DNA from 4 places in the Serratia sp. TSA_198.1 genome. Region 3 is predicted to be linked to each of the others. Evidence: riboswitches for the same ligand, from Rfam matches in the RefSeq annotation. Region 3 holds a riboswitch; each other region holds the start of a gene.
The links. Region 3 has a riboswitch for thiamine pyrophosphate ahead of tenA (thiaminase II). Riboswitches for the same ligand answer to the same signal wherever they lie in the genome.
Positions count from the first base shown of each region.

Region 1: another riboswitch for thiamine pyrophosphate. It lies ahead of thiC (phosphomethylpyrimidine synthase ThiC); the one in region 3 lies ahead of tenA (thiaminase II).
Region 2: another riboswitch for thiamine pyrophosphate. It lies ahead of thiM (hydroxyethylthiazole kinase); the one in region 3 lies ahead of tenA (thiaminase II).
Region 4: another riboswitch for thiamine pyrophosphate. It lies ahead of thiB (thiamine ABC transporter substrate binding subunit); the one in region 3 lies ahead of tenA (thiaminase II).

Region 1 covers NZ_JBQZFP010000012.1:16,999-22,920, reverse strand. The annotation lists gene nfi (deoxyribonuclease V) at 1-253, opposite strand, end outside; gene hemE (uroporphyrinogen decarboxylase) at 266-1,330, opposite strand; gene nudC (NAD(+) diphosphatase) at 1,370-2,137, opposite strand; gene ACUTSW_RS24915 (Rsd/AlgQ family anti-sigma factor) at 2,237-2,740, shown strand; TPP riboswitch at 2,780-2,903, shown strand; gene thiC (phosphomethylpyrimidine synthase ThiC) at 3,019-4,962, shown strand; gene thiE (thiamine phosphate synthase) at 4,955-5,593, shown strand; gene ACUTSW_RS24900 (HesA/MoeB/ThiF family protein) at 5,598-5,922, shown strand, end outside.
Region 2 covers NZ_JBQZFP010000006.1:177,354-183,275, forward strand. The annotation lists gene ACUTSW_RS21005 (class I SAM-dependent methyltransferase) at 1-313, opposite strand, end outside; gene ACUTSW_RS21010 (GNAT family N-acetyltransferase) at 534-959, opposite strand; TPP riboswitch at 1,028-1,119, shown strand; gene thiM (hydroxyethylthiazole kinase) at 1,156-1,950, shown strand; gene thiD (bifunctional hydroxymethylpyrimidine kinase/phosphomethylpyrimidine kinase) at 1,947-2,747, shown strand; gene ACUTSW_RS21025 (inhibitor of vertebrate lysozyme family protein) at 2,834-3,292, shown strand; gene gutQ (arabinose-5-phosphate isomerase GutQ) at 3,335-4,306, opposite strand; gene srlR (glucitol operon DNA-binding transcriptional repressor SrlR) at 4,299-5,072, opposite strand; gene gutM (transcriptional regulator GutM) at 5,156-5,512, opposite strand; gene srlD (sorbitol-6-phosphate dehydrogenase) at 5,558-5,922, opposite strand, start outside.
Region 3 covers NZ_JBQZFP010000001.1:14,015-19,936, forward strand. The annotation lists gene ACUTSW_RS00070 (ABC transporter permease) at 1-172, opposite strand, end outside; gene ACUTSW_RS00075 (ABC transporter ATP-binding protein) at 169-909, opposite strand; gene tenA (thiaminase II) at 906-1,586, opposite strand; TPP riboswitch at 1,649-1,751, opposite strand; gene ACUTSW_RS00085 (LLM class flavin-dependent oxidoreductase) at 1,910-2,932, shown strand; gene ACUTSW_RS00090 (SDR family NAD(P)-dependent oxidoreductase) at 2,960-3,694, shown strand; gene ACUTSW_RS00095 (GlxA family transcriptional regulator) at 3,772-4,746, shown strand; gene gap (type I glyceraldehyde-3-phosphate dehydrogenase) at 4,827-5,837, shown strand.
Region 4 covers NZ_JBQZFP010000003.1:162,013-167,934, reverse strand. The annotation lists gene thiQ (thiamine ABC transporter ATP-binding protein ThiQ) at 1-627, opposite strand, end outside; gene thiP (thiamine/thiamine pyrophosphate ABC transporter permease ThiP) at 742-2,346, opposite strand; gene thiB (thiamine ABC transporter substrate binding subunit) at 2,322-3,308, opposite strand; TPP riboswitch at 3,364-3,489, opposite strand; gene sgrR (HTH-type transcriptional regulator SgrR) at 3,527-5,188, opposite strand; gene sgrT (glucose uptake inhibitor SgrT) at 5,276-5,491, shown strand; gene ACUTSW_RS15385 (sugar efflux transporter) at 5,875-5,922, shown strand, end outside.

The DNA.
Region 1 (5,922 bases), on a different contig from region 3:
CGGGGTATTCGCGGAATGAAAGAAAACCGGGAATATAAGGCATGGTGGTAGCCACGCGGGCAATCTGGTATTCAACCAGCTCCAGCGACGGATACCGCAGGATGGCGATGGCGGCTCGCGTCACCGCACCTTCCTGCTCAAAACCCACGTCAGCGCCGGCGATAAAAGCCGGCGTATCGACCAGAAAGTCATCGTGGCGGATGACTTCAGACGCGAGCCGCAACTGCTCTGCGCGCAGGGTTTGGGTATCGATCACATCCTTTCCTTAACGATGGTATTTCGCCGATTGCGCGTGAACGGCTTCCACAAACACGCCGGCATTTTCCGGCGGTACGTCCAGATGAATACCATGGCCCAGGTTGAACACGTGGCCCTCGCCGTGGCCGAAACCGGCGAGAATGGTTTCCACTTCCTGACCGATGCGTTCAGGCGACGCATACAGCATGGACGGATCCATATTCCCCTGCAGCGCCACCTTGTCGCCTACGCGACGGCGCGCATCCGCGATATCGGTAGTCCAGTCCAGACCCAGCGCGTCACAACCGGTCGCCGCCATCGCCTCCAGCCACTGGCCGCCGCCTTTGGTGAATAACGTGACCGGCACGCGGCGGCCGTCATTTTCACGCAGCAGCCCGTCGACAATCTTGTGCATGTAGTGCAGCGAGAATTCACGATAGTCGCGGCCGGTCAGCACGCCGCCCCAGGTATCGAACACCATCACCGACTGCGCACCGGCTTTAATCTGGGCGTTCAGATACAAAATGACGCTGTCCGCCAGCTTATCCAGCAGCAAATGCAGCGTGGCCGGTTCGGCGTACATCATTTTTTTCAACTTGGTGAAGGCTTTGCTGCTGCCGCCTTCCACCATATAGGTCGCCAGCGTCCACGGGCTGCCGGAGAAGCCAATCAGCGGCACTTCGCCTTTCAGTTCGCGACGGATGGTGCGTACTGCGTTCATCACATAGCCCAGTTCCACTTCCGGATCGAACACCGGCAGTTTGTCCACGTCGGCACGGCTGGTGATGGGTGAAGAGAAGCGTGGGCCTTCACCGGCTTCGAAATACAGGCCCAGCCCCATAGCATCGGGAATGGTGAGGATATCGGAGAACAGGATGGCGGCATCCAGCGCATAGCGGCGCAGCGGTTGCAGCGTAACCTCACAGGCCAACTCCGCGTTCTTGCACAGCGACATGAAATCGCCGGCTTGAGCGCGGGTAGCTTTGTACTCCGGCAAATAACGACCGGCCTGACGCATCATCCATACGGGGGTCACATCCACCGGCATACGTTGCAACGCGCGCAGGTAACGATCGTTCTTCAACTCATTCATCATAGGGCTCCCTTATTCATCTGCCGTTATTGTAGCGATTTATTGCTCACGGCATAAGGCTACGGTGTCCTCTATCAGGCGGCGCGCCACGGTGCCGGGTGGCGGCAACAGCGGCAACTGGTCATAACGGTACCAGCCGGCGTTCAGCAGCTCTTTCGGATCGTGACGAATCTCACCGCGGTGGTAATCGGCCATAAAGGCCATCATCAGCGAATGCGGGAACGGCCAGGGCTGAGAAGTCACATAACGCAGGTTTTTGATTTCAATATTACTTTCTTCCATCACCTCGCGTGCGGCCGCTTGCTCCAGCGTTTCGCCGACCTCGACAAAACCGGCCAGCACAGTATGAATACCGCCGCGATGACGCACATGCTGCGCCAGCAGGATCTCATCGTCACGCCGAATAGCGACGATCACGCAGGGTGCAATCTGCGGGTAGTAACGCTCCCGACAGTGACCGCACAAACAGGCGCTCTCGGTACGGCTCAGGTGCATCTCATGGCCGCAATAACCGCAGAAGCGATGAGAGCGGTAAAAGTCGGCCAGTTGCACGCCGCGCCCGGCCAGCTGAAACAACCCGCGATCGAGCTCGAGCAGTTGACGCACCGAGCCCATATCCTGCGGCATCGTCTGGCGCACCAGCCACACCGGCAACCCTTCCCATTCACCAATGGTGCGCGCCATTCGCCCCTGCAGGGAAAACGACGCCGCCGAACCGAACGGCAATTCACCGCGCGGTAACCAAAGTTTGCTTTCATGGCTGACGATCCACCAGCCATTTTCATTACCCGTTAATGCAAGTTCCATATCGTTGTTGCACAACCTCAGCTTCACTGGCACTCTACAAATCGGCCTTGTTACATTTTAATAACTTACTGTTACTTTTTATTACTTACGGAGTCAAACATGCTCAACCGTTTGGAAAGCCTGACTCAGCGCGTTGGTGGTAGTAATGAATTAGTTGATCAATGGCTTCAGGCGCGCAAGCAGTTGCTCGTCGCCTATTGCACCCTCGTGGGCATCAAACCGAACAAAGAAAAGCATACGCCGCTGAATGAAAAAGCGCTGGAGAACTTTTGCCATAATTTGGTGGATTATCTCTCTGCCGGGCATTTTCATATCTATGACAGAATTATCAAACAAGTGGAAGCCGCACCCAGTCCGAAAATGTCGCTATCGGTAAACATCTATCCCAAACTTTGGGTCAATACCGAGCAGATCATGACTTTCCACGATCGCTATACCGAAGTAGATATCGATCAGGACGTGTGCATGGAATTCCACCGGGCGCTCTCGGATATCGGTGAAACACTTGAGGCACGCTTTGCCCTGGAAGATAAGCTGATCCAACTGGCGACCAAAGCCTCGCAGCAACCTCTGCCGGATAAAGCGGTGGATCAGACGCGTTAGAATTTTGTAGTTTTTTTTATTAACCCTCCTATACTGGAGGGCATCTTGTCGGAGTGCCTAGCGCTGATTTGCTCATCAAATTGGCCAGGCTGAGACCGTTAATTCGGGATCCGCGGAACCTGATCGGGTTAATACCCGCGAAGGGAACAAGAGTAATCTATCGCCACTGGCAGGGCTTCCCGAACGGGGATACCTCCGCCTTGCCGGCCAGTATCATTACTCCCTCCGAGCTCCAGACAAGCAATTTTCCCCACTCATCACACTGGTAGGAATTTGCTATGTCTAACGTTAAAAAACCGCGCGCCCGTAAAGAACAGCGCGAAGAAGCCCAGCAGTTTATCGACACTCTGCAAGGCGTATCCTTTCCCAATTCACACCGCATCTATCTGCAAGGCTCGCGCAGCGATGTGCGGGTCCCGATGCGTGAAATCCAGCTCAGCCCGACGCTGATTGGCGGTGACAAAGACAACCCGCAATACGAGCAGAACGAAGCTATCCCGGTATATGACACCGCCGGCCCGTACGGCGATCCGCAATCCGAGCTCGATGTGCATCGCGGCCTGGCGAAACTGCGCGCCGGCTGGATCGAAGAACGTGGCGATACCGAAGCCCTCAAAGGTGTCAGTTCCGGGTTCACTCAGCAACGCCTGGCGGACGAAGGGTTGGATCATCTGCGCTTCGAGCATCTGCCGCAGCCGCGCAAGGCGCAACCGGGCAAATGCGTCACCCAGTTGCACTACGCTCGCGCCGGCATCGTCACTCCGGAAATGGAATTCATCGCCATCCGCGAAAACATGGGCCGTGAGCGTATCCGCGGCGAAGTGCTGCGCCACCAGCATCCCGGCCAAAGCTGGGGCGCCAACCTGCCACCAAACATCACGCCGGAATTCGTTCGCCAGGAAGTAGCCGCCGGCCGCGCCATCATTCCCGCTAACATCAACCACCCGGAAGCCGAACCGATGATCATCGGCCGTAACTTCCTGGTGAAGGTCAATGCCAATATCGGCAATTCGGCAGTGACTTCGTCGATCGAAGAAGAAGTGGAGAAGCTGGTGTGGTCCACCCGCTGGGGTGCAGACACCGTGATGGATTTGTCCACCGGCCGCTATATCCACGAAACCCGTGAATGGATCCTGCGTAACAGCCCGGTGCCGATCGGCACGGTGCCTATCTACCAGGCGCTGGAAAAAGTGAACGGCGTGGCGGAGAACCTGACCTGGGAAATGTTCCGCGATACGCTGCTGGAGCAGGCCGAGCAAGGCGTCGACTACTTCACCATCCACGCCGGTGTGCTGCTGCGTTATGTGCCGATGACCGCCAAACGCCTGACCGGCATCGTCTCTCGTGGTGGTTCGATCATGGCCAAGTGGTGCCTGTCTCACCATCAGGAAAACTTCCTGTATCAACACTTCCGCGAAATTTGTGAAATCTGCGCCGCCTACGACGTATCGCTGTCGCTGGGTGACGGCCTGCGCCCCGGTTCGATTCAGGACGCCAACGACGAAGCGCAGTTCGCTGAGCTGCACACGCTGGGCGAACTGACAAAAATCGCCTGGGAATATGACGTGCAAGTGATGATCGAAGGCCCAGGTCACGTGCCGATGCAGATGATCCGCCGCAACATGACCGAAGAGCTGGAACACTGCCACGAAGCGCCGTTCTATACCTTAGGCCCATTGACCACCGATATCGCACCCGGTTATGACCACTTCACCTCCGGCATAGGGGCCGCGATGATCGGCTGGTTCGGCTGCGCCATGCTGTGCTACGTAACGCCGAAGGAACACCTGGGCCTGCCGAACAAAGAAGACGTGAAGCAGGGATTGATCACCTACAAGATCGCCGCCCACGCTGCTGACCTGGCCAAAGGCCACCCAGGTGCGCAAATCCGTGATAACGCCATGTCCAAAGCTCGCTTCGAATTCCGCTGGGAAGATCAGTTCAATCTGGCGCTCGATCCCGCCACCGCCCGTGCCTATCACGACGAAACCCTGCCGCAGGAGTCCGGCAAAATCGCCCATTTCTGCTCAATGTGCGGGCCGAAGTTCTGCTCGATGAAGATCTCGCAAGAGGTGCGTGACTACGCCGCCGCGCAGGAAGCGGCCAAGCCGATAGAGGTGCAGCTAACCGGTATGGAGAAGATGTCGGCCGAGTTCCGTTCACGGGGCAGCGAGCTGTACCACAGCGTCAGTAACCTGCAGGAGGAGATGAACAATGACTGATATCGCCACGCCTTTCCCCGCCACGCCGCACAGGCTGGGGTTATACCCGGTCGTCGACAACGTTGAATGGATTGCCCGTCTGCTGGAGGCGGGCGTAACCACGATCCAACTGCGCATTAAGGATTTGCCGGATGAGCAAGTTGAGGATGATATCGCCACCGCCATAGCCCTCGGTAAGCAATATCACGCCCGGCTGTTTATCAACGACTACTGGCAACTGGCGATTAAGCACGGCGCCTATGGCGTACACCTCGGTCAGGAAGATTTGGATACCACCGATCTGGCGGCGATCCATCGGGCAGGATTACGGCTTGGCGTTTCCACCCATGACGATGCCGAATTAGCCCGGGCAATCGCAGTCAAACCCTCTTATATCGCGCTAGGACATATCTTCCCAACCCAAACCAAAGAGATGCCTTCCGCACCTCAAGGCCTGGCTGAGCTGAAACGCCATGTTGCCGGGCTGGGTGACTACCCAACGGTGGCGATCGGCGGGATCGGGATTGATCGCGTGGCGGCAGTGCTGGATTGCGGCGTCGGCAGCGTAGCCGTAGTCAGCGCTATAACCAAGGCTCCAGACTGGCGTGTGGCCACCGCGCAGCTTTTGCAACTGATCGAAGGCAAGGAGTGATTCGATGCTTAACGATCAAGAATTTCTGCGCTACAGCCGACAGCTGCTGCTGGAGGACGTAGGTCCGCAAGGCCAGGAAAAGCTTAAACAGGCATCGGTTTTGCTGGTCGGACTGGGGGGATTAGGGTCCCCAGCCGCACTCTATCTGGCCGCTGCCGGCGTCGGCACACTGCTGTTGGCCGATGACGATACGCTGCACATCACCAATCTGCAGCGTCAGATCCTCTACCGCAGTACCGACGTTTCCAAAAGCAAAGCCGCTCTGGCGCAGCGTCAGTTGCAGGCGCTGAATCCGCAGGTGGAATCCATCGCGCTGGAACAGCGTCTGC
Region 2 (5,922 bases), on a different contig from region 3:
GCAGTTGCTGGTGGAAGGTGACTCGCGGTTCGCAGCCTGCCATTTCCGCCTTGGTGCGTGCGGCTGCCAGCATGCCGGCGGAAGGTTCCACGGCGCTGAAAAGCCATTGCGGGCCGATGCCCGCCAACGCAATCAGTTCGTTGCCGGTGCCGCAACCGGCCAGCAGCAGGCGGGCTTGCGGCGGTAACGCCTGTGCCAGAGTGGCGGTCAGCAGCGACTGGGCGAACTGATAGCCGGGCACCAGCGTCAAAATACGGCGATCGTAGTCTGCCGCCGCAGCGTCCGGGAAACGGGTATCCGTTTGATGTTGCATGTCCATTCCTTGAATAGCCTGTAAGAGGTAAACCGGAGGATAGTCTTTAACGCAAATGAAATCCATTCGCATTGTCGCTGGGCAGTGCTGAAAGGCCCTGGACACGGGGCAGCTAATATCCCGGCGACGCAGGATATCGTTTTGCAAGGGTTGTAGTCTGAGCCGTGCCAGAGGCCTGACGATGTCAGGCCTTTTCCGGTTTAGCTCACAGCGGATGACACTATTTTTTAGGTGAGTGCAGCAGGTAGTATTCTTCGCTGCCGTCGTTGCCGGTGGTGATCTTTTGCCAGCCATGCTTATGGTAAAACGCCAGCGCCTTCTCGTTTTTCACCAGGCACTTCAGTGAGCCGGTAGCGGTAAAGGTTCGCTCCGCCGCGTGCAGCAGGGCCGTGCCGACGCCGCGTGGCGGCAAGTGAGGATCGACATACAGGTTGTGAATAAAGTTATCCTGGCGATAAATCGAGACGAACCCCAGCAGTTTTCCCTGATCTTCCGCCACCCAGATATCCTCGCCCAGCGTCGAGCGGTCGAAATCCTCCAGCCGGTAATCTTCGGTATCGCGCCACGTGAACGCCGCCTTGCGCGCAGCCAGATAAAGGGTGCGCAAGAACGGACGATCGGCTTCTCGGTAGGGTCTTATTTGCATGGCAGCTCCTTTTTATTTTTTGACACTATAGCGCGATTGACCTCACCGGCGGCAACCCCAATAATGGCCTCCTTGACTCGGGGTGCCCCAAGGGGCTGAGATTTTACCCGTATTACCTGATCTGGATTATGCCAGCGTAGGGAAGTCTCGGTGCCCCAACCGGTACCCGCCTTCTTGAACGCCGGTTGGGAGGAATATGTTCGCTCGACCTGATGCTTTACCCGGCGCCCGCGCCGCGGCCTGTCTGACCCAATTCAAACAACAGCCCCCGCTGATCCATTGCCTGACCAACGAAGTGGTGCAGGAGCTGACGGCTAACGTATTGCTGGCGCTTGGCGCTTCCCCGGCGATGGTGGTGGAACCGACCGAAGCGGCGCAGTTCAGCCAGATGGCGAGTGCCCTGTTAATCAATATCGGTACTCTCAATGCCTCGCGTGCCGAATCCATGCTGGCGGCGGTAGAAGCCGCCAATTTGGCGGGAACGCCCTGGACGCTGGATCCGGTGGCGGTAGGCGGGTTGGCGTACCGCACCGCCTTTGCCCGTCGTTTGCTGGGCGAGAAGCCGGCGGCGATCCGTGGCAACGCGTCTGAAATTATGGCGCTGAGCGGCCGGCAGAGCGCCGGGCGCGGCGTAGACAGCACCGACGACTCGCTGGCGGCTTTGCCGGCGGCACGCGAACTGGCGCAGCTCAGCGGCGCGGTGGTGGCGGTAACCGGCGTGGTGGATTACATCACCGATGGCCGGCGCGACTGGGCGGTCGCCGGTGGCGATGCGCTGATGACGCGGGTGGTGGGCACCGGTTGCGCCCTGTCGGCGGTGGTGGCGGCATTTTGCAGCCTGCCGGGCGATCGGCTGGACAACGTCGCGACCGCTTGCCGGGTGATGTCGCTTTGCGGCGAGCGGGCCACGCATCGGGCTGCGGGGCCGGGCAGCTTTACCCCGGCGTTCCTCGACGCCCTGTATCAACTGCGTGCGGAGGAGCTGCAATGAAACGGATTAACGCTTTGACCATCGCCGGCACCGATCCGAGCGGCGGCGCCGGCATCCAGGCCGATCTGAAAGCTTTTTCTGCCTTGGGGGCTTACGGCACTTCCGTGATCACTGCGCTGGTGGCGCAAAATACCCGTGGCGTGCAGTCGGTATATAACATCGATCCGGCGTTCGTCGCCGCCCAGTTGGATTCGGTATTCAGCGACGTGCGCATCGACAGCGCCAAAATCGGCATGCTGGCCAACGCCGATATCGTGCAGGCAGTGGCCGAACGCCTGCGCCACTACCGGCCGCCGTTCGTGGTGCTGGATACGGTGATGCTGGCGAAAAGCGGCGATCCCTTGCTGGCACCGGAGGCGGTAGAGTCTATCCGCCGCGAACTGCTGCCGCAGGTGTCGATCATCACGCCGAACCTGCCGGAGGCGGCGGCTCTGTTGGCGTGCGCCCCGGCGGAAAATGAGCACCAGATGCGCGAACAGGGCCGGGCGTTGCTGGCCATGGGTTGCCAGGCGGTGCTGATGAAGGGGGGCCACCTCAGCGAAAACGAAAGCCCGGACTGGTTGTTCAGCGCGGAGCAGGAACTGCGCTTCACTGCACCACGCGTAGCGACTCGTCATACGCACGGCACCGGCTGCACGCTCTCCGCCGCGTTGGCTGCGCTGCGCCCGCGTCATGAAGACTGGGCCGGCACGGTCGCCGCCGCCAAGGACTATCTGCAAAAGGCATTGCAGCAGGCGGATACCTTGGAAGTGGGGCACGGCATCGGGCCGGTGCATCATTTTCACGCGTGGTGGTGATTCAACTTTTTGCCGTTGTTGTGGTCAGACTGGATCCATGCCCGGCGCTCGCCGGGTACGATCGGATTTAACCAAGGGAGAAGGCCATGACAGGACAAAACGCACTTCGCTGCGCCATCTTCGGCGCGTTACTCAGCCTCAGTGCGGGCAGCGTTGCCCAGCAGATTGTCACCACCTCGGACGTGATCCAGCAGCCGGGCTATCAAACCAGCTGGCAGAACATGGTGAAGGGGCAGGCTCGCCTGCCGGGCTGGGCGCGCAAGGGGATGGGCACTTCCACTCCGGCGCAAAGCCTGAGCTGGAAGGGGCAGAACTATCTGGTGGGCAATCTGTGCAAGCCGCACGACTGCGCCAACAACTTTTTGATCGTGGCGTTTAAAGAAGACAAATCCCAGGCCTGGGGCGTGCGGGTAGAGGTCGCCAACAAACCGGAAGCGATGGATCATCCAAAGAAATACGCCAAATACCAATGGCTGGGCAAGCCGGACGAAGACATGAAGGCGCTGCTGAAAAAACAGTTCGAGAGCAATCCCGACTGGAAATAAAACGACCTGGGGCGCAGTTGCCTGCGCCCTGAGGCCACGCACTCAGCCAATGCCGGCCTGATGCAGATCGTGCAGGTTGATCGCGCCCACCAGCACGCCATCCAGATTGACCACCGGCGCGGCGCTGATGTGCTGTTCGTGCAAGGCTTCCAGCGCTTCTCCGGCGCGCCACTGTTCCGGCAAACGGTAGCCGGGGCGGGTAATCGCCTGGCCCAACGCATCCTGCAGGCTATGGCCTTTTACCAGCCAGCGGCGCAGGTCGCCGTCGGTAAACACCCCCACCACTTTTTGCTGCGCATCGCACACCGGCACCAACCCCAGCCCGGTGCGGCTCAGTTCCAGCATCGCTTCCATCACGTTGGCGTTTTCACTGACCTGCGGCAGGCGATCGCCGGTGCGCATCAGGTGGTGTACCCGGTTCAACAGGCGCGCGCCCAGGCTGCCGCCCGGATGGGAGCGGGCAAAGTCTTCGGCGTTGAACCCGCGTTGGCGCATCAATGCCATCGCCAGCGCGTCGCCCATCATCAGCGTATTGACCGCGCTGGAGGTGGGGGCCAGCCCCATCGGGCAGGCCTCACGTTCGACGCTGATGTCCAGCACGCAGGCGGCGGCCAGCGCCAGCGGCGACTCTTTGCCGCCGGTAATGGCGATCACCGGGATGTTATTTTCCGCCAGTAGCGGCAGGATCAAATCCAGCTCCTTGGCGCGGCCGGAATAGGAGATAAACACCACCACGTCGTCGGCGCCGATCATGCCGAGATCGCCGTGCAGCGCCTCCGCAGGATGGACGAAGAACGACGGCGTGCCGGTGCTGGCCAGCGAGGCGGCAATTTTTTTGCCGATATGGCCGGATTTGCCGATGCCGGAAATCACCGCCTTGCCCCGGCAGTTCAACAGCAGTTCGCAGGCGCAGACGAAATTGTCGTCCAGGCGCGCCAGCAGGCGCTGCGCTTCGGTCAGCTCAATTTCCAGCGTTTCGCGGGCAAAAGCCAGCAGGGCAGTAGCGTTACTCATCGGAATCTCCTACCAGAATGATATTGATGCCTTTCGCTTGCAGCGCGGCGAGGTAATCCGGATTGATGTTTTTATCGGTGATCAGCGTATCCACGGCGCTCAGGTCGCACACCACGTTCGGGCTTTTACGGCCGAATTTCGATGAATCCACCAGCAGGATAATGCGGCTGGCTGCCTCGCACATCGCCTTGCTGACGTTATGCACCTCGTTAAAGGTGGTGACGCCGGCGTTGAGATCGACCCCGTCCGCGCCAATAAACAGCTTGTCGAAGCTGAACTTCTGGAACGCCGACTCTGCCAGGCTGCCGTGGAACGAGGCCGATTTTTTGCGGTAGGTGCCGCCGGGCATCAGGATGGTTTGGTCGTTGTCCAGCTCCACCAGCGCGTTGACGATATGCAGGCTGTTGGTCATCACCGTGATGTTATTGAACTGCGCCAGATGCGGGACCATTTGCAGCACCGTGCTGCCGGCATCGAAAATCAGCGAGTCGCCGTCGTTAATCAGCTTGATGGCGGCGTAAGCGATTTGGCGTTTCTTTTCGCTGTTGATATGGGTTTTACGGTCGATCGGCTGGTCGCCGTCGTCGCGGCTGAGCACCACGCCGCCGTAGGTGCGGATCACCTCGCCTTCGTCTTCCAGCAGGGTGAGATCCTTGCGGATGGTAGTGCCGGTAGTGGAAAAATGCTCGGCCAGGGCGTCCACTGCCGTTTTGCCATGCCGCTGCAGATATTCAAGGATAGCGGCCTGCCGCTGCTTTGGTTTCATCGCGATTCCCGTTCACAAGGGGTGGGCATTTCCCTTCAGCGAATAATTCAATATGAAAGGTAATGTCTTTTAATGTGAAAATATCATGATTTAGGGGCAATCGCTAACGATAGTGCAGTCCGGCATGCGCGATCCTCGGGGAAGATCACATCCGGGCGCAAATCCTGTTGATGCAGGCCGTGCAAATGCGTGAGCGGCTGCGGGCGGGCGAAGATGGTCAGGCCGCGCATCAGCAGGCTACCGCACACTCGCCGCTCGGCGTCGAAAGCCAGCGCCAGCACGACCCGGGGTCGAAAACGGCCGCCGGAGCGCCCGACGCCGACGGTGCCCTGCCGGCACAGGCGATCGAAGGCGCGGTTGAAATGGCGGATTTGCCACCCGCCCAGGCCGATTTGCAGCAGCCAGGCCAGTACGGCGAAGATAACCAATGCTTGAGTCATAATGCCTCCTTAATCCCCCTCCGGGTGGAGGGGGAGGCGATCACATCAGAACATCACCTGGCCGCCGGTGATGTTAATCGACTGGCCGGTGCAGTAAGACGCCTTGTCGCTGGCGTAAAACAGCAGGGTGTTCAGCACGTCCTGATAGTCGCAGCCGCGTTTCAACGGCACCTTGTCGGTGTAATATTTTTCGACCTGATCCGGCTCGATCCCCAGCTTTTGCGCGTATTGCGGCAGCAACGACTGGAACATCGGCGACTTCAGCAGGTTGCCGAGCATCAGTGAATGCACGGTAATGCCGTATTCCGCCAGATCGAGCGCCAACGACTGGGTCAGCCCCACGCCGCCGAACTTGGCCGCGCTGTAACCGGAGTTGTGCTTGCTGCCCACCTTGCCGGATTTGGAGTTGA
Region 3 (5,922 bases):
AAGCGAGATAGGCGCGCCCGCTCCACAGCGCCTGCGCCACCGCAGAGGGCGAAGGCAGCAAAAAGGCGGGAATATCGCCCAACGTGATGAGCCACCACAGCAGCAGTAAACCGGCGAACACCGTCAGGCTGCGGCGTACCCGCGACAGGCGGTTTTCAATGAGCGACTTCATTCGGCGGCCCTCATCAGTTGCTGCAACAGCTCGCCCTGGCTTTTCAGCAGATGGGGATCGTCCGGCGCGCGCGGCGGCAGGCCGCTGATGACATGCGTATCGTCAATGCCGGCAGGGTAGCGGGAGAGCACCAGCAGGCGATGGCTCAGGCGGCAGGCCTCCATCGGATCATGGGTAATCAGCAGCACGGTATGCTGCGCCAACAGCTCGGCCGCCAGGGTTTGGATCATGGCGCGGGTAATGGCGTCCAGCGCCGAGAAGGGTTCGTCCATCAGTACAATCGGCTGGCGTTCATACAGCGTGCGCGCGATGGCGGCGCGCTGGCGCATGCCGCCGGACAACGCCGAGGGCAAGGCTTTGGCGTAACCGCTCAGCCCCACGCGCTCGAGAAGATGCCCGGCCCATTCCCGGTCGGTTTTTTCACCGCGCAACCGCGCACCGAGGCTGATATTTTCGGCGACGGTCAGCCACGGATAGAGCAGGTCTTTTTGCCCCATATAGACGATGCGCCCGGCTATCGGCAGGCCATCGCTGCCGGTCACTTCGCCGGCGGTGGGCAGCATCAGCCCGGCGATAATTTTCAGCAGGCTGGTTTTGCCCGCGCCGCTGGCACCGAGCAAGGCGACAACGCTGCCGCCGGCGATATCAAAACTCAGCCGATCGAAAATCACCTGCCGGCCAAAACGCAGGCTGAGATCCCGCACCTGAATACCGGGCGGCGCGATGCGGTCACTCATGAGGCGTTCAACCCCATCTGCCAGAAGGCGGACTCCAGCCGGGTGGCGGTGGTGAAAATCTCTGCAAGTTCGGCAAAGCGGCTTTCTGCGCCACGTTGCTGGCCCACACGCTCCAGCAGATCGAGGGCCGCCTGCACGCCGGCCAGATAGTTTTTATCGCCATAGTTGCGGATCCACGAGGCGTAAGGATTGCCCTCCATCACCGTCGCCGGGTCGTCAAGCAGGCGCAGGCCAATCTCGGCATAGCCTGCGACGCAGGGCATCAGCGCCGCCAGCAGATCCAGCGCGTCGCCGGAGTGGCCGATATCGAGCACATAGCGGGTGTAGTTCAGGGTTTCCGCCGCCTCGGGTTCGGCGGCAATCTCGGGTTCGCCCAGACCCCAACCGGCGCAGTAAGCCAGATGCAAAGGCAGCTCGGCGACGATGGCATTGAGCGAAGCGGTGGCCGCCCGCATCTCCGGCAGCGTGCGCAGCTTGCTCACCAGCAGGGCGTAAGCGCGGGCGAAGTGGATCAGGAACAGATAATCCTGGGTCAGATAGCGGCGGAACGCGGATTCAGGCAGCGTGCCGGCGGCCAGTTGCCGAATAAAAGGATGAGCAACGTAGTCCTGCCAGTCCGCGCCTGCCTGTTGGCGCAGCCGTCCGTAAAGACCGTTATCGAAAAGGGGAGTAAACATGGGACCTCCAAAAGTGAGTGGAGATCCGGGCGCGCTGAGGTATGAACAGGCAATGACCGAGAGAGTGATTGCCGACCCGTCCCTTCGCTGGCATGACCCAGATCAGGTTCAAAGGGTTCGGCTTGCGCCATCTCAGCCCGTAACAGGACACCCCTCGGAGGAGCCTGTTATACGATATTTGCTTTTTGATTACAATGCTCGGGCGAGGTGGAATGGCGGGGCGGCAATCGGTTCGTTTAGTGCGGTTCGCGACGATTTCTCTGGCACCGGCGGCGGCATTTTTGCACTGTAATCCGGTAACGTTGACTCTGAGGAATACTCCCATGAAGAAGATCGGCTTTCTCTCTTTTGGTCACTGGACGCCTTCGGCACAGTCCGGTACCCGTTCGGCGGCGGATGCGCTGCTGCAATCCATCGATCTTGCGGTCGCCGCAGAGGAACTCGGGGCGGATGGCGCCTATTTCCGCGTGCATCACTTCGCCCGCCAGCTCAGCTCCCCGTTCCCGCTGTTGGCCGCCGTCGGCGCCAAAACCCAACGCATTGAGATCGGCACCGGCGTGATCGATATGCGCTATGAAAACCCGCTTTATATGGTGGAAGACGCCGGAGCCGCCGATCTGATTTCAGGCGGGCGGCTGCAACTCGGCATCAGCCGCGGCTCGCCCGAGCAGGTTATCGAAGGCTGGCGCTATTTTGGCTATACGCCGGCAGAAGGCGAGACCGAGGCCGATATGGCCCGTCGCCACACCGAGGTATTGCTCGATGCGCTGCGCGGTGAGGGCTTTGCCGAGCCGAACCCGCAGCCGATGTTCCCTAATCCGCCGGGGCTGCTGCGCATCGAACCTTTCTCCGCCGGCTTGCGCGATCGCATCTGGTGGGGCGCAAGCTCCAACGCCACGGCGGTGTGGGCGGCAAAACTGGGGATGAATCTGCAAAGCTCGACGCTGAAAAACGACGAAACCGGCGAGCCCTTCCACATTCAGCAGGCCAAGCAGATCCGCGCTTACCGCGCCGCATGGAAAGAAGCGGGCCACCCGCGTGAACCGCGCGTGTCGGTCAGCCGCAGCATCTTTGCGCTGATGAACCAGCAGGACCGCAGCTACTTCGGCGGCAGCGGTAAGGAAGGCGATCAGGTCGGGTATATCGACCAGCAAACCCGGGCGATTTTCGGCCGCAGCTACGCCGCCGAGCCGGAAGAGTTGATCAAACAGCTGGCGCAGGACGAAGCCATTGCCGAGGCGGACACCTTGCTGTTAACCGTGCCTAACCAGTTGGGCGTCGATTACAACGCGCACGTGATTGAGTCTATCCTCACCCATGTCGCCCCGGCGCTGGGCTGGCGTTGATGGCTCAAAAATAAAAGGAAGTTAACCATGTCTCGTATTTTCATTACCGGCTCGGCGGACGGGCTGGGGCGCGCGGCGGCGGAAACCCTGCTGGGCGAAGGGCATCAGGTGATCGTTCACGCGCGTGAACCAGGCAGGCTCCACGGCGTGCGCGATTTGCTGGACCGCGGTGCGCTGGCGGTCACCGGCGATTTGTCCGATCTGCAGCAGACCCGAGAGGTGGCCGAACAGGTGAACCGCATCGGGCGTCCGGATGCGGTCATTCACAATGCCGGCGTCTTCACCGGGCCGCAGGTGCTGGCGGTCAACGTGATTGCGCCTTATCTGCTGACGGCGCTTATCGCTCGCCCGGCGCGTTTGGTGTATTTGAGCAGCAGCATGCATTTTGACGGTCGCGCTGCGTTGGAAAAAGTGGACTGGCGCGGGCAGGCCGCCGTGTCTTATTCGGAGAGCAAGCTATTTGTGACGGCGCTCGCCGCCGCCGTGGCCCGGCGTTGGCCGGGCGTGGTCAGTAGCGCGGTCGATCCTGGCTGGGTGCCGACCAAGATGGGCGGCGAAAACGCGCCCGACGATCTGCGCCTGGGGCACCTGACGCAGGAATGGTTGGTCACCAGCGCAGAGGCGCAGGCCAGCGTTTCTGGCGGTTATTGGCATCACCAGCGCTGCCTGGAGCCGCATGCCGCCGCGCGCGATCCGGCTTTTCAGGATGCGCTGCTGGCGGAACTTGAACGCGTGACGGGCGTTGCGCTGGCGACGCCCTGAGCGGAAAACCGGTGGCGGCCAGGGTGGCATGAAATGCGCGTCATTGACTTATTTTGCTCAAATTGTATTTTAAAGCCATGCATACATTCCTGATTATCGTCCCCGAAGGGGGCATGCTGTTTGAGTCGGCGGGTATCGCCGACATCCTGATGCAAGCCAACCGCTTGAGGCCCAACGACGCTCCGCTCTATCGGATTGAGGTCGCCACCACGCAAGCTCATCGGGTGGTGCATGGGTCATCCGGGTTGAATTTGCTGGCCGATCATCGTCTTGCCGATCTCGACCCTGAACAAAAACGTGACACTGTCATTGTCACCGGAAAGGGGGCGACCGAGGAAGAAGGCGCGTTTGTCGCAGGCTGGCTCCGTCGCGCCGCCCCCAACGCACGCCGTATCGCTTCCGTTTGCGGCGGGGCCTTGCTGCTTGCCGAAGCCGGTTTGCTCGAAGGGCGCCGGGCGACGACGCACTGGCGCTTGCTGGATACCCTGCAATCTCGTTTCCCGAAGGTGAAGGTCGAAAACGGGCCAATCTACGTTCAGGACGGTCCCGTCTGGACCTCCGGTGGCGTCAGCTCCGGTTTCGATCTCACTCTGGCGCTGGTGGAAGACGATTACGGTTTTATTCAGGCGCGCGAAGTGGCGCAAGATCTGGTGATGTTTCTTCGCCGCCCCGGTGGGCAGTTGCAGTTTAGCCGCTATCCGTTGAATCAGGCCAAAACGCCTGGCCCGATCCGCGATCTCCAGTCCTGGATCCTGGAAAATCTGGACGGCGATCTTTCCGTTGAGAAACTGGCCGAAAGGGTCGCCATGAGCCCGCGAAACTTTACGCGCGTCTTCACCCGCGAGACCGGCATCTCCCCCGCTAAATTCGTTGAAGAAGGGCGCTTGCATACCGCCCGGCAGCGCCTGGAGCAGAGTGCGGAAGGTATTGAGCATATCGCCGTGACCACCGGCTTCGGCAATGGCCTCAACCTGCGGCGCGTGTTCGAAAGAAACCTGCAACTGACGCCGACCGAGTACCGCGATCGTTTTCACTCCCGCAATTTGGCGTAAATTGATCTATAAACGTCATTTACGCCACGCCTCTCTCCCGGCTAGATTGGCAGGCAGAGACAATAACGAAGGGGTAGATCATGGTCAAAGTAGGCATTAACGGTTTCGGCAGAATCGGGCGCAATGTTTTACGCGCGGCGTTAGGGCGCAGTGACTTTCAGGTTGTCGCGATCAACGATTTGACCGACAGCAAAACCCTGGCGCATCTGCTGAAATACGACTCGCTGTCAGGCACCTTGGCCGCCAGCGTCGAGGCCGGTGAAAACCAGCTGCTGCTGGATGGCAGGCCGATTCATGTTTTCTCTGAAAGAGATCCGGGTGCAATCCCGTGGAACAGCGTCGGCGTCGACATCGTGATCGAAGCGACGGGCTTTTTTACCGACAAAAGCCAGGCCGAAGTGCACATCACGAAAGGCGGAGCCAAGCGCGTTATCATCTCGGCGCCGGCCAAAAACGACGACATCACTATAGTGATGGGCGTTAACCACCAGGATTACGATCCGGCCAGGCATCGGGTGGTCAGTAACGGCAGTTGCACCACCAACGGGCTGGCGCCCGCCGCGCAGGTGCTGCATCACACCTTCGGCATTGAATACGGCCTGATGAACACCACCCACGCCTACACCAATAGCCAGGCGTTGCACGATCAGCCGGAAAAAGATTTACGCGGCGCGCGCGCCGCCGCTCAGTCGATTGTGCCTTACTCCAGCGGCGCGGCCAAAGCGCTCGGCAAGGTGATCCCGGAGCTGGATGGCCGCCTGACCGGCTACTCGCTGCGGGTGCCGGTCCCGGTGGTGTCTATCGTTGATTTAACGGTCACGTTGAAACGCGAAGCGACGAGCGAGGAGATCAACGCCGCCTTCCGCCAGGCGGCGGCGTCGGGGCCGCTCAAGGGGATCCTTGGCTACAGCGACGAACCTTTGGTGTCGAGCGATTATAAAGGCGATCCGCGTTCGTCCATTATCGACGGGCTGTCTACCTTGGTCATCGGCGGCAAACTGGTCAAGATCCTCGCCTGGTACGACAACGAATGGGGTTTCTCTAACCGGTTGGTCGATCTCGCGTTGCTGATGGAAAAACGCGGATTGTAGTCGGTTACCCGAGCAGGGGCGCAGCATGCTGCGCCCGCCATGTCAGACGCCAGAAATCGTCCCTTCAGGGGACGATTTTTTTCAG
Region 4 (5,922 bases), on a different contig from region 3:
ATAAATACGCCCGTCGACCACCAACAGGGTGCGAGGCGCGATGCGTGCGGCGTCATCCAGGTTGTGCGACACCATCAGCAGCGTCAGGTTGCGTTGGTCGCAAACCTCTTGCAACAATTGCAGCATCTCATTGCGCAGCGCGGGATCGAGCGCCGAGAAAGGCTCGTCGAGCAGCAGGATGGGCTGCTGGCGGATCAGGCAGCGAGCCAGGGCTGCGCGCTGGCGTTGGCCGCCGGAAAGCTGCGACGGCAGGCGCTGCAGATGCTCCTCCAACCCCACCTGGCGGGCAATCTGCGCCAACTGTTGTTGCTGGTCCGCGTTAAGCCGCAGCCCGGGGTCAAGGCCCAATCCGATGTTCTGCGCCACCCTCAGGTGGGCGAACAGGTTGTTTTCCTGAAACAGCATCGAGACCGGCCTTTTGGCCGGCGGCGTGCCGGTGTGGTCGCTGCCGTTCAGCAGCAACTTGCCGCTGGCGGCCGGCAGGAAACCGGCGATCAGGCTGAGCAAGGTACTTTTACCCGCGCCGCTGGGGCCGAGCACCGCGACACGTTCGCCCGGCCGGATGCGCAGATCAAAGCGCATCGGCAGGTGTTCATACAGATAGGTCAGTTTTTCAAGCGTCAGCATATGTCCTTCATCTTTCAAGTTGCCGCTGTGTTGGCTTTCTTCACTTATCCCAGTCACTTAGTGGACTAAGCTCCTGGGAATGCGCTCAGTCGCCGCCTTGTTGCAGCTTGAAATCTATTGGGCAGAGCGCCCCGGTAAGCGTTCGATCAGGGTAAACAGCAGGAAGCACAGCAGCAGGAGCAACAGTGCGGTGACCGCGCCGTCATTGCTGCGATAGGCGCCGATCTGCTGATACAGGTAAAAAGGCAGGGTGCGGAACTGCTCGTTGCCAAACAGGGCAACCACGCCGAAATCGCCGATCGACAGCACGCAGGCGAAAGCCAGCGCCTGCGCCAGCGGGCGGCGCAGCGCTTTCAGCTCGATCCAGCGCAGCCGCTGCCAGCCGTGCATACCCAGCGACAGGCACAGCGGGTTGTAACGCTCTGCCAGGTCTCGCATCGGGTTTTCCAGCACTTTCAGGGCGTAGGGTACCGCCATCAGCGCATTGGTGAGGATCACCAACGCATAGGGCGATTGCGGCAACCCGACAGTATCGCTCAACAGCAGGAAAAAACCGGTGGCCAGCACGATCCCCGGCATCGCCAGAATCACCATGCCGCTCAGTTCAAGCGTTTGGCCCCAGCGCAACCGCTGTTGCAGCTTCAGTTCTCGGCTGCTCCACAGCAGCATCATGGTCAACACCACGCACAACGCGCCGGCACCGAGGGCGATACGCAGTGACGTGAACAGCGCTTGCCACAGCACCTGCTGTTGCAGGACGCTGACCATCGTCTGATTGGCGCCATCGGCAATCACCGCCAGCAGCGGGGGCAACAGCAACAGCAGGGCGGCGGCGATCAGCAGAAAATCGCTGGCGCGACGCCACAGGCTGTCTTCGGGATTGCGCCAGATGTGGGCCTGGGTACTACCGACCGGCAGCGCCTGGCTCAGCCGCTGGCTGAGCACGACCAGGCCCAGACAGCACGCCAACTGGATCAGCGCCAGCAGGGCGGCGCGGCTGAGATCGTAGTCATAGCTCAGCGCCTGGTAGATCGCCAGTTCTATGGTGGTGGCCTGCGGCCCGCCGCCCAGTGACAACACGGTGGCGAAGCTGGCGAAACAGAGCATGAAGATCAGCGCGCCGCTCGGCAGGATTTGGCGGCGCAACGCCGGCCACTCGACGAAGCGGAACTGTTGCCAGCCATTCATGCCGAGCTGAGCTGCCAGTTGGCGCTGTTCGACCGGAATGTTTTCCAGCGCCTGCAGCAACAGGCGGGCGGCCAGCGGCAGATTGAAGAACATATGCGCCAGCAGGATGCCCTGCAGACCATAGGGGGAAAAACTGTAGTTGATGCCGAGCCAGCCGCACAGCAATGCCAGCCAGCCCTGTCGGCCATACACGCTGAGCAGGCCGAATACCGCCACCAAGACCGGCAGCACCAGCGTCATGGCGCACAGACGCAGCAGCAACAGCCGGCCGGGAAAGCGGCGGCGGTATAGCGCACGTGCCAACGCGATGGCGGGCAGCACCGAGATCAGCGCAGACAGCAACGCCTGCCAGAAGGTAAAGCGGACTACGTGCCACAGGTAGCTGTCCTGCCACAGGCCGCGCCAATCGCTTTCCGGCGCGTGCCGCCACAGCGAGCCCATCGCCAGCGCGGCGACGGTCAGGATCAGGCCGGCGGCCAGCAGCCCCGGCCAGAGCCAGTGCGGGATCAGCGGCTGACGGCGGTTTGCCATGCCCGGATCCAGCTACCGCGTTGTTTGGCGACCTCTCCGGCGCTGTATTGCAGCGCGGTCTGGGGTACGGTCATTTGCTCAAAGCCGGCCGGCAGTTGAGTTTTGATCACCGGGTACATCCAGTTACCGGTTGGAATGGTGTTCTGGAACGCCGGGGTCACCATAAATTGCATGAAGCGCTCCGCCAGTTCAGGCTGCTTGCTGGCCTTGAGTTTGCCTGCCACTTCCACCTGCAGATAATGGCCTTCGCTGAAGTTGGCCGCGGCGTAGCTGTCTTTCTTCTCTTCGATCAGATGATAAGCCGGGGAGGTGGTGTAGCTGAGCACCAGATCGCCTTCGCCTTTCAGGAACAGGCCGTAGGCTTCACTCCAGCCTTTGGTGACGGTGACGGTTTTCTTCGCCAGTTTCTGCCAGGCTTCTGGCGCGTTATCGCCAAACACTTTCTGCATCCACAGCAGCAGGCCCAGGCCTGGGGTGCTGGTGCGCGGATCCTCGTAGATCACCTTCCAGTTTTGATCGCTGTTGACCAGTTCCTGCAGGCTTTTTGGCGGGTTCTTCAACTTGTCTTTGTTGTAAACGAAGGCAAAGTAGCCGTAGTCATAAGGCACGAAGGTTTTATCCTGCCAGCCGCCCGGCACGCTCAGTTTGGCGCCGTCAACGCGGCTTGGCGCGAATAAACCGGTTTGTTGCGCGGCCTGCAGCAGGTTGTTGTCCAGCCCCAGCACCACGTCGGCGGTGCTGTTTTTCCCTTCCATGCGCAGGCGGTTAAGCAGCGAAACGCCGTCTTCCAGCGCGACGAATTTCAGCTCGCAGTTGCAATCCGCTTCGAACGCTTTTTTCACCGCCGGGCCAGGGCCCCAGTCGGCCGCGAAGGAATCATAGGTGTAGACCGTCAACGTGGGCTTGGCAAACGCTGAAGCGGCACACAACAACAGTAATAAGGGCAGGCTTTTTTTGACCACTTTGCACTCCTGAAAGATAAGGGGGCAAAGGTATCTGAGGGCGAGGTGATTAAACCGGGTCGCTATGCTCAAATCCCTCCGCCGGTATTGACCGGATCAGGTTCGACGGGTTTGTTCTCAGCAAAACCTGCACGCCGCGTTTTCATCACGCCGCCGCCGTTTCGCACCCCGTTGAGACGGCGCTATTGTAGAGATTAACGGGCGCCGGCGAAAGGCGCTTATGCTTCCGGCGGCGCAAACCAGGCGGATTTAAAATCAAACCAGCCAAGGGTGTTCATTCGCACACCGCGCATGCTGCGCTGGCCGTGCAGTTGCAGCCAATGATGAAACAGCGGGTGTAACTGGTGACCGTTGACCAACCGTTGGCAAAAATCCGCCAGCGGCAGGGCATTGGCGCGCCACAGCGCCGCATCTGCGGCGAGATCGTCATTCATGCAATGCTGCATCAATGGCAACTCATACAGGGTGGCGAACAGCGAGAACTCCAGCGGCAGGTAGAAGTTGGCGCTACCCAGCCACAGATCGCTGGTGGCTTCCCCTTTATGCCAGGCGTCGTAGCTCACCGTCTGCACGTTAAGTCGCACCCCGTGCAATGCCAGCAGCGGTTCAATTGCCTGTCGAATGGCGTGGAATTCCGAGTGTTCACTGTAGTAGGTCAGCGTCAACTCGGTCAGCCCGGCCGGCTTGGGTTGTTGCGCCAGCGCGCGATTGTGATGCCAGCGCGGCAGGATGCCATAGGCCGGTGACCAATAGCGTTGATAAATCGGCCCGGCGTTGCTCAGCAGCGAGATGGGGTTAATCAGCTCGCACAGCCAGCTGCGAATGGCCGGATCGGCCGCCAAAGGAGAGCGTTGATCGAACAGCAGGAAATAGCAGCCTTCCTCCAGCCGGCTTTCAAGCTCGTTGTTGCCGGTGTCATCCGCCTGCAGTTGCACGCCGGAATGCACCAACTCTTCGGTGAGCTCCGGCAACACCCAGATATTCACCTCATCAATCAGTGCCCGATAGCCGAAGTAGTCATCGAAGGCGTGGATTTTCATCTGGCTGCGGTGGTTGCGCACCACGCTGTACGGCCCGGTGCCCACCGGATGGCGCGAGAACTCCGGCATGCTTTGCCACTCGCGCGGCAGGATCATGGCAGGCACGCTGCCCAGCAGCCAGGGCAGCCAGTAATCGGGGCTGTGCAGGTGCACGTCAATCACGAAAGGCGTCGGTGAGGTCACGCGCTCGATATGCGAAAACAGCGGTTGAGGGATCAGACGAGTGAGGGAGCTAATCACATCGTCCATTTCCAGCTCGCGGCCGTGATGAAAATGTATCGCCGGGCGCAGATAAAAACGCCAGTGCAAAGGCGTCAGCGGCTGCCAGTGATGCGACAGGTCCGACTCAAGTTCCCCGTTTTCCTCGTTTATCCGCGTCAGGCCGCTGAAAATCTGCCGGGCCAGGTGAATTTCCGAACGGCGCAGCGCCGAGCCGGGCAGCAGGTTGTACAGTTGGCGATAGTAGAGCACGCGCAGGATGTGTTTACCCTGCCGAAAGCTGCGCCCAAGTTGGGACAGCAGCATCTGCCGTACCACGTTTTTATCGCCGACCAGTTGTACCAGTTGATCGATGCGGTCTTGCTCCAGCAGTTCCTCCGCTCTCTGCTGCTGCAGGGCCAGGCCGGTATAGTGGAAGGTGAGCCGCGAACGCTTGCCGCGCCCCGATTCCGCCTGCCAGGTCAGCCACCCTTGTTGCTGCATGGCGCCGAGCAATGAACGCACGTGACGGCGCGAACAAGTGAGCACTTCGGCCAACTCTTGCAGCGTGGTGTCGGTGGTCTCGCCGTGGCAGCGCTGCCACAGGCGAATGAACTGTTGTTGCAAACGTGAGGTAGACATAAAAGAGGAACACTCCGGCATCAACTCATCAATTTATCTTTCCCCATATTACGCCGATAATTTTCATCAATGAAAGGGGGAGGGCGAATGATGAAAGCATTCTTGTCAAAACAGTTCTATCAGCGCTACTTCAGCGCGGTGCGCCGCCAGCATGCCGACTGGCTGGGCCTTGTGCCTGAACAAGCCCGGCTGGAGATGCTGGCTCACCTGACCCAGTGGGATCTTAGGCTACCCCCCACCGTTGACCGTGGTGCCGTCGCAGGCCCAAAAGCCCGTTATCCCGACGAAGGGAGCAGCCCATAGTGGGCTATGGGCAAGCCCGCCAACACAGAAAACGGGTTTTTGGGGCGCGACCCGAAGGGCTGGGGCCATTTGAGCGTACATCTGTGTTGCGCGCCGCTTATTTGGCCCACCAAACCTCACGACACGCGCCTTGCTGCACGCCCAAATGACCGCCAGCGGCGCTCACGTGCAACGGTGGGGGGTAGCCTCGATATGACAGACAAGCAATACCGCGAGCACCTCTGAGGTTGCGGTAGCAAAAATGTTTCTGAGTAATGGTGTTGTTCACCAGCCAGTGGGGTCATACCCACTGGTTTTTTTATTATTGGTCGCGGTGATGTTCTTGCAATTTTTTCACCGTAGCCTAAGGTTTTGTCTTCCGCTTTAGGGGCAGGGACGAAGATATGAAACGACTGTACGGGTTGCCGCGCCGCTTTAATCCCATCTTTGCC